Regions from separate parts of the Streptomyces sp. DT190 genome, predicted to be linked through region 1. Evidence: riboswitches for the same ligand, from Rfam matches in the RefSeq annotation. Region 1 holds a riboswitch; the other holds the start of a gene.
What was found. Region 1 has a riboswitch for S-adenosylmethionine ahead of thrC (threonine synthase). Riboswitches for the same ligand answer to the same signal wherever they lie in the genome.

Region 1 (4,183 bases):
CGTCTCGTAGGACGCCCACTGGCGCCGGAACTCCGCGTCGAAGACCGGCTCCAGCGGCGTCTGGTAGAGCATGTGGTGGACGAACCACAGCACCGAGTTGGCGATGCCGTTGTACGCGTCGGCGTGCACGTCGGCCGGGATGTCCAGCATCCGCACGCCGTCCTCCCCGGCTCCGCGCCGGACCGCCTCCCGGTCGCCGTCGGACAGCGCCGAGCACACCCACAGCGCGTCCGCGTCCGAGCCGATCGCGGAGAGCCCCGAGACCAGCCCGCCGCCGCCCCGCTTGGCGTTCAGCGAACCGTCCTCACCGACCGTGTAGGAGACCGGGCCCCGGTTGGAGGCCACCAGTACCCGTGCAGAACCGTGCGTCGAACCCATAGGCCTCAACCTAGCCCGGCCTGTAAACGCTCAAACGTACGGACCTGCCGCGTCCGGCCGAAAACGGCCCCGGTCAGGCCGCCCGGCGCGCCTGGTACTCGGCGATCTCCACCATCGGCGGACGTTCCTCCGTGTCCACCGAGTACGTCCGCGGCTCGAAGCCGTCGCCACCCCGTTCGAACTGCGTCAGGGACGGCCGGATCAGGTGCCCCCGGGCCAGCCGCAGCTGCGCCGTGCGGTAGATCTCGGCGGCCATCCGGCCCAGGGCCTGCCCGTCCTGGTGCCGGTGCTTGCGCACCCCGACGTCCACCTGGGCGAGGGCGTCCAGGCCCACCAGGTGCAGGGCGTCCACCAGCATGCCCAGCTCGATGCCGTACCCGACGGGGAACGGCAGCTGCTCCAGCAGCGAGCGGCGGGCCGCGTACTCCCCGCCCAGCGGCTGCACGAACCCGGCCAGCCGCGGCCAGTGCATGTTGAGCAGCGGGCGCGCCATCAGCTCGGTGACCCGGCCGCCCTGCCCGGCGGCGCCGCCCAGGGGCCGGTCGTACATGCCCTTGACCAGGGCCACGTCCGGGTCGGTCAGCAGCGGGCCGACGATCCCCGAGACGAAGTCGGACGAGAAGTCCCGCAGGTCCGCGTCGACGAAGCAGACGATGTCCCCGCGCGTGACGAGCAGCGAGCGCCACAGCACCTCACCCTTGCCGCGTACGGCCGGGACGCGCGGGAGTATCGCGTCGCGGTGCACCACCGTCGCGCCCGCGGCGGCGGCCACCTCGGAGGTGCGGTCGGTCGAGCCCGAGTCGACGACGACCAGCTCGTCGACGAGCGGGACCTGCAGCATCAGGTCGTGCCGGATGACGGCGGCGATGTCGCCGACCGTCTCCTCCTCGTTCAGCGCGGGCAGCACCACACTGACCGTGCGGCCCGTGCGCTGCTTGGCGGCCATGATCCGGTGGAGCGGGCGTTCGTTCGCAGACCAGGAACGGGTGCTCAGCCAGCGCTCGACTTCTTCCAGCACCGTGGCGGCTCCTTAGCGTTCTCTCGGCGGGACGGGATGTGACGCGTCTCGCGGTTCGGACGACTATCTCAACTGTCCTGGTCGTCGGTTACAGTCTTGAACAACGCGGATGACCATCGCATGTCCGAGGTCGCCCGCCGTCTACAACCACATACAGCTCATCCAGAGGGGCAGAGGGAAACGGCCCGATGAAGCCCCGGCAACCCTCCAGTCGGTTCTCGTAGGTCACTGGCGACCACAGCGCGAGGCTCCCGGCTAGGGAAGGTGCCAAATCCGTCTCACGGCGAGATGCGTCGTGAGGAAGATGAGGAGAAAGGGCCTCGCCTCACATGGCTGTGCAGACTGTTGCAAGCACCACGAACTCCACCGTAGACCTCGGCCCGGCCGCCGCCCTGAGCTGCCGCGAGTGCGGTCACCGCGTGCCCCTCGGCCCGGTTTTCGCCTGCGAGGAGTGTTTCGGCCCGCTGGAGATCGCCTACGACTTCTCGTCCTACGACGCCGAGGAGCTGCGCAAGACGATCGAGGCGGGCCCCGCGAACATCTGGCGCTACGCCCCGCTGCTGCCGGTCCCGGCCGACGTGGCGGACAAGCCGAACATCAACCCGGGCTGGACCAAGCTGGTCAAGGCCGACAACCTCGCGCGCGAGCTGGGCGTCGACGCCGGCAAGCTGTTCGTCAAGGACGACTCCGGCAACCCGACGCACTCCTTCAAGGACCGCGTCGTCGCGCAGGCCCTGGAGGCCGCCCGCGCCTTCGGCTTCACCACCCTCTCCTGCTCCTCCACCGGCAACCTCGCCGGTGCGGTGGGCGCCGCGGCGGCCCGCGCCGGCTTCCGCTCGTGCGTGTTCATCCCGCACGACCTGGAGCAGGGCAAGGTCGTCATGGCCGCGGTGTACGGCGGCGAGCTCGTCGGCATCGAGGGCAACTACGACGACGTGAACCGCTTCTGCTCCGAGCTGATCGGCGACCCGGCCGGCGAGGGCTGGGGCTTCGTCAACGTCAACCTGCGGCCGTACTACGCCGAGGGCTCCAAGACGCTGGCGTACGAGATCTGCGAGCAGCTCGGCTGGCGGCTGCCCGACCAGCTCGTGGTGCCGATCGCCTCCGGCTCCCAGCTCACGAAGATCGACAAGGGCCTGCAGGAGCTGATCAAGCTCGGGCTGGTCGAGGACAAGCCGTACCGGATCTTCGGCGCGCAGGCCGAGGGCTGCTCGCCGGTGTCGACCGCGTTCAAGGCCGGGCACGACGTGGTGCGGCCGCAGAAGCCGGACACGATCGCCAAGTCGCTGGCGATCGGCAACCCGGCGGACGGGCCGTATGTGCTGGACATCGCGCGGCGCACGGGCGGTGCGGTGGAGGACGTGACGGACGAGCAGATCGTCGACGCGATCAAGGTCCTCGCCAGGACCGAGGGGATCTTCGCGGAGACCGCGGGTGGGGTGACCGTGGGCGTGACGCGCAAGTTGGTGGAGAGCGGGGTTCTCGACCCGGCGAAGACGACCGTGGTGCTCAACACCGGGGACGGTCTGAAGACGCTGGACGCGGTGGCGGGCACGGGGCTGACCGCGACCATTCGTCCCAGTCTGGAGTCGTTCCGTGAAGCCGGGCTCGTCTGAGCGTCGTTGTTCGCTGCGGGCCGTGGGGGCTGGTCGCGCAGTTCCCCGCGCCCCTGAGGGCGATACCCAACCGGAGGTTCTGAAGTCATGAGCGTCACCGTTCGCATCCCCACCATCCTGCGTACCTACACCGGCGGGCAGGCCGAGGTCGCCGCCGAGGGGGCGACCCTGGGCGAGGTCATCGCCGATCTGGAGAAGAACCACACGGGGATCGCCGCCCGGGTGCTGGACGACCAGGGGAAGCTGCGCCGCTTCGTCAACGTGTACGTGAACGACGACGACGTGCGGTTCGAGCAGGGGCTGGAGACGGCCACCCCGGACGGTGCCGGCGTGTCGATCATCCCCGCCGTCGCGGGAGGCTGAGCGGGCCCGTAAACCGGTCGGCCGGCCTGATTGTTACCTGGAGTAATGCCGGTCACGGAGAGTTCATCGAATTGCCCCCACCGTGAGAGAAGCGGAGGGGGCAATTCCATGTGATTGAGCGCGGTACAGTTGGGGAACGCGATCCCGATCCTGTGATCGGAACTCTGAATTCCCGCTGCGAGCCCGACAAGATGTAGCCAAAGTGTGCGTGTCTTTCGCGGCTTTTGCGTATTTTATGTGGCCCGACTTGCCCTGAATTCGGGCGAATTCTCCCCACATTCCGGACCCTGCGCGTCCAGAATTCTCGTCCGATTGACCTGTTGCAGACGGCAGTTGGACAGATACATTCAGCCGCGGTCGACGCGTTCCGGCGCACGCCCCCAACCGTGGGGGGTGAGGTCTGACCCGGGTCCGCGAAGTGTGGATCTGTGCAAGGGCCAGTAATAGGGGAGTTAGGCATGGCTCAGGGCACCGTCAAGTGGTTCAACGCGGAGAAGGGGTACGGCTTCATCGCGGTCGACGGTGGTGCGGATGTTTTCGTCCACTACAGCGCGATCCAGATGGACGGCTACCGCACCCTGGAAGAGGGCCAGCGGGTCGAGTTCGAGATCTCGCAGGGCCAGAAGGGTCCGCAGGCCGACATGGTTCGCGTCACCGCCTGAACGCGCACCACGACCGACGCGCAAGCGACAGGTCTTCTCAGAAGGGCTCGCACCCCCCGGGGTGTGGGCCCTTCGGCCTGTTCGCAGCGGGTGCCGGGGGGTGTTCGCGGGTGGCTGACGACCCTGCCCGATCCCCGGGAGGCGCT
Region 2 (4,183 bases), on a different contig from region 1:
GTACCCGGCGTGGACGCCTGCCACGGCATCCTGCCCGGCCCGATGGAACTGGCGGAGGCGCTGCTGCGCGCGAGCGAGCTGCTCACCGACGCCACCGAGCGGGCCCTGCGGATGATCGTCCTGGGCGCCCGGCTACCGCTGCTGCCCGGCCCGGCCGCTCACGCGGAGGTGTCCGGCACGCAACGGCCGTCCTCCGTGCGGTAGTTCCACCGCGCCCCGTCCGTCACGAGCTCCCGCACGGCCCGCACGAACCGCTCCACGTGCTCGTCCGGCGTGCCCGCGCCGAAGCTCACCCGGATGGCGTTGAGCGACCGCTCCCCCGGCTCGGCCTCCGGCGCCCCGCACTCGCCCTGCGTCTGCGGGGCGCTGCCGAGCAGCGTGCGCACCAGCGGGTGGGCGCAGAACAGCCCGTCCCGCACGCCGATGCCGTACTCGGCGGACAGCGCGGCGGCGAAGTGGGAGCTGTTCCAGCCGTCGACGACGAAGGAGAGCACACCCACACGCGGGGCGTCGTCGCCGAAGAGGGACAGGAAGCGCACCTGCGGCACCCCGGCGAGACCCGCGCGCACCTTCTCGATCAGGTACCGCTCCCGGGCGACGAGGGTGTCGAACCCGGCCTCGGTGAGGGCCTTGCAGGCGGAGGCGATGGAGTAGGCGCCGATGACGTTCGGCGAGCCGGCCTCGTGCCGGGCGGCGCTGTCGTGCCACTGCACGTCCACGCCCCCGTCCGCACGCCGCGCGACCTTCCGGCTGGCGCCGCCGCCCGCGAGGTACGGCTCCGCCCGGCGCAGCCAGTCGGCCCGCCCGGCCAGGACACCGGAGCCGAAGGGCGCGTACAGCTTGTGCCCGGAGAAGGCCACCCAGTCGACGTCGAGGTCCGCGACGGACACCGGGTGGTGCGGGGCCAACTGGGCGGCGTCCAGCACGATCCGCGCCCCGTGGGCGTGCGCGGCCGCGGCCAGCTCCCGTACGGGCCACAGCTCGCCGGTGACGTTCGACGCGCCGGTGACGCAGACCAGGGCCGGGCCGTGCGGGTCGCGGGCGGCGAGGGCGCCCTCCAGGGTCTCGACGGCCTCGCGGTGGCTCCGCGGGGCGTCGAGGTAGGTGACGCGGGCGTCGCGCCAGGGCAGCAGGGAGGCGTGGTGCTCGGTCTCGAACACGAAGACCTGGCAGTCCCCGGGCAGGGCGGCGGCGAGGAGGTTGAGGGAGTCCGTGGTGGACCGGGTGAACACGACCTGGTCGTCGGCGCGGCAGCCGAGGAACTCCGCGACGGTCCGGCGGGCGTTCTCGAACAGGTCGGTCGACAGCTGGGACAGGTACCCGGCGCCGCGGTGGACACTGCCGTAGTACGGCGCGTAGGCGGCGACGTCGTCCCAGACCCGCTGCAGCGCCGGGGCGCTGGCGGCGTAGTCGAGCGCGGCGTAGGTGACCTCACCGCCCGTCACCAGCGGCACGGTGACATCCCGCCCCAGAACGGGCAGCGGGGCACAAACGGACTGGTCGGCGGCAGCAGTGAAGACGGACATGACGAACTCCCGTGAGAAACAGGGGTGAAGGAGGAAGGGTGTGCGGAGGCGGGGCTCTGCGGCCCTATCGCATTCGCTGACTCACGGAAGACTCCTCGTCGACCAGGACCCCTGGTGTCGCGAGGGGTCCGCGCTTGCCGTAGACCTCGCTGCCTACGGCCTGGTCTTCACCCGGGGCACCCCGCCACGGACGGAGGGTTGCCGGACAGTCGGCCGGGGCCTCATGACTGTCACTCATGACCTGGTACGGGAACGTACGTGAAGTGATCGGCGTCCCGCAACCCGGGTCCGGATCGCGGGACGCACCTCACAGCCGGCCCGTCACGCGTTGCTGGCGGCCACCCACCGCTCCAGCGTCCGCTTGGCGGCCCCCGAGTCGATCGCCTCGGCCGCCTTCGCCATGCCCGCGCGGATCTGCTCGGCCAGCGTGCCCGTGCCCGGCTCCAGGGCCACCAGCGCCGCCGCCGCGTTCAGCAGCACCGCGTCCCGCACCGGGCCCCGCTCACCGTCCAGCAGACGGCGGGCGACCTCGGCGTTGTACGAGGCGTCCGCGCCGCGCAGGGCCTCCACCGGGACCAGTTCGAGGCCCACCTCCCGCGGGTCGAAGGCCTCCTCGGTCACCTTGCCGTCGCGGACGATCCAGACCCGGGACGTGGCGGTGGTGGTCAGTTCGTCGAGACCGTCGTCGCCGCGGAAGACCAGGGAGGAGTGGCCGCGCTCGGCGAAGACGCCGGCGACGATCGGCGCCATGCGCGGATCGGCCACGCCGACCGCCTGGGCGCGGACCTTGGCCGGGTTGGTCAGCGGGCCGAGGACGTTGAAGATCGTCCGGATGCCCAGCTGCCCGCGGGCCGCGCCCGCGTACCGCATCGACGGGTGGAACTTCGCCGCGAAGCAGAAGGTGATCCCGGCCTCCTCGGCCACCCCCGCCACCCGGTGCGTGGGCAGCTCCAGGTTGACGCCGAGCTTCTCCAGGACGTCCGAGGCGCCGGAGGCCGAGGACGCGGCGCGGTTGCCGTGCTTGACGACCTTCGCGCCCGTGCCGGCGATGACGATCGCCGACATGGTCGAGATGTTGACGGTCTTGGCACCGTCGCCGCCCGTGCCGACGATGTCGACGGCCGGGCCCGGCACCTCGATGACGTTCGCGTGCGCGTACATCGCCCGGACGAACCCGGCGATCTCCTCGACGGTCTCCCCCTTGGCGCGCAGCGCCACCACGAACCCGGCGATCTGCGCGTCCGTCGCCTCGCCGCGCATGATGAGGTCCATCGCCCAGGCGGTGTCGTCGGCGGTCAGATCACGACCCTGCAGCAGGCCGTTCAACAGCAGGGGCCAGGAGCGGCCCGCCGCGGTGTCGCCTCCAGCGGGGGTCACAGCGCTCATAAGCCGCTCCAGGATCAGGCGTCCCGCACTGCGGGACGAGAGTCTCGACGAGGTCCACCCTATCCAGCCCCGGCCACCACGAAGGGCCCCGTCCGAACACCGGACGGGGCCCTTGTGTGGCGTGGCGAAGCAGTGATCAGTGGTGGCCGTGGCCGCTCGTGATCTCCCGGTACTCCTCGACGGTGGGCTTCGGGATCTGGGCGCCCTCGCCGTAGTAGGCGTCGCTGAGCTTGGCGCGCAGCTTCTCGGAGCCCTTCACCTTGCGCTCGACACCGTTCTCGTCGACCGTCGGGCCGAGCTCGACCGGCTCGTACTGCTCGTGCGCCGTGAGCGTGTACATCTGCTCCTGGCTGAGCGGCTCGTGCACCTCGATGAACTCACCGTGCGGCAGGCGCTTGATGATGCCCGACTCGCGGCCGTGCAGCACCTTGTCCTTGTCCCGGCGCTGCAGGCCGAGGCAGATCCGCTTGGTGACGATGAAGGCGATGACCGGCCCGGCGAAGAACCCGATCCGGACGAACCAGGTGACCGCGTTGATCGACAGGTGGAAGTGCGTGGCGACGATGTCGTTGCCACCGCCGATCAGCATGATCATGTAGCCGGTGACCCAGGCGACACCGAACGCGGTGCGCGTCGGGGCGTTGCGCGGCCGGTCCAGGATGTGGTGCTCGCGCTTGTCCCCGGTCACCCACGACTCGATGAACGGGTACAGGGCGATGATCGCGAGGAACAGGCCGAAGAGCACCAGCGGGATGAACACGCCCAGGACGAGCGTGTGACCCCAGAAGTTGATCTCCCAGCCGGGCATGGCGCGGACCAGGCCCTCGGCGAAGCCCATGTACCAGTCGGGCTGGGCGCCGGTCGACACCTGGTCGGGCCGGTACGGGCCGAGGACCCAGATCGGGTTGACGGTCGCGATGCCGGCGAGGGCCGCGATGACACCGAAGACCAGGAAGAAAAAGCCTCCGGCCTTGGCCATGTAGACCGGCAGCAGCGGCATGCCGACGACGTTCTTGTTGGTCCGTCCGGGACCCGCGAACTGCGTGTGCTTGTGGTAGAAGACCAGGATCAGGTGGCCGACCACGAGCCCGAGCATGATGCCCGGCAGCAGCAGGATGTGGATCGAGTAAAACCGGGCGACGAAGTCGGTGCCCGGGAACTCCCCGCCGAACAGGAACATCGAGATGTACGTGCCGACGATCGGCACGGACAGGATCGCGCCCTGCGTGAAGCGGACACCGGTGCCGGAGAGCAGGTCGTCCGGGAGCGAG

Region 2: it holds a riboswitch for S-adenosylmethionine, as region 1 does, so the genes downstream of both, ACPXCS_RS18955 (aminotransferase class V-fold PLP-dependent enzyme) here and thrC (threonine synthase) in region 1, are expected to answer to the same signal.

What each region holds. Positions count from the first base shown of each region.
Region 1 covers NZ_JBNCNM010000021.1:117,931-122,113, forward strand. The annotation lists gene ACPXCS_RS30365 (alpha,alpha-trehalose-phosphate synthase (UDP-forming)) at 1-378, opposite strand, end outside; gene ACPXCS_RS30370 (glucosyl-3-phosphoglycerate synthase) at 452-1,396, opposite strand; SAM riboswitch class I at 1,552-1,707, shown strand; gene thrC (threonine synthase) at 1,726-3,012, shown strand; gene ACPXCS_RS30380 (ubiquitin-like small modifier protein 1) at 3,100-3,375, shown strand; gene ACPXCS_RS30385 (cold-shock protein) at 3,834-4,037, shown strand.
Region 2 covers NZ_JBNCNM010000010.1:6,184-10,366, reverse strand. The annotation lists gene ACPXCS_RS18960 (glycerate kinase) at 1-204, shown strand, start outside; gene ACPXCS_RS18955 (aminotransferase class V-fold PLP-dependent enzyme) at 159-1,526, opposite strand; SAM riboswitch class IV at 1,652-1,768, opposite strand; gene trpD (anthranilate phosphoribosyltransferase) at 1,848-2,912, opposite strand; gene ACPXCS_RS18945 (cytochrome b) at 3,049-4,183, opposite strand, start outside.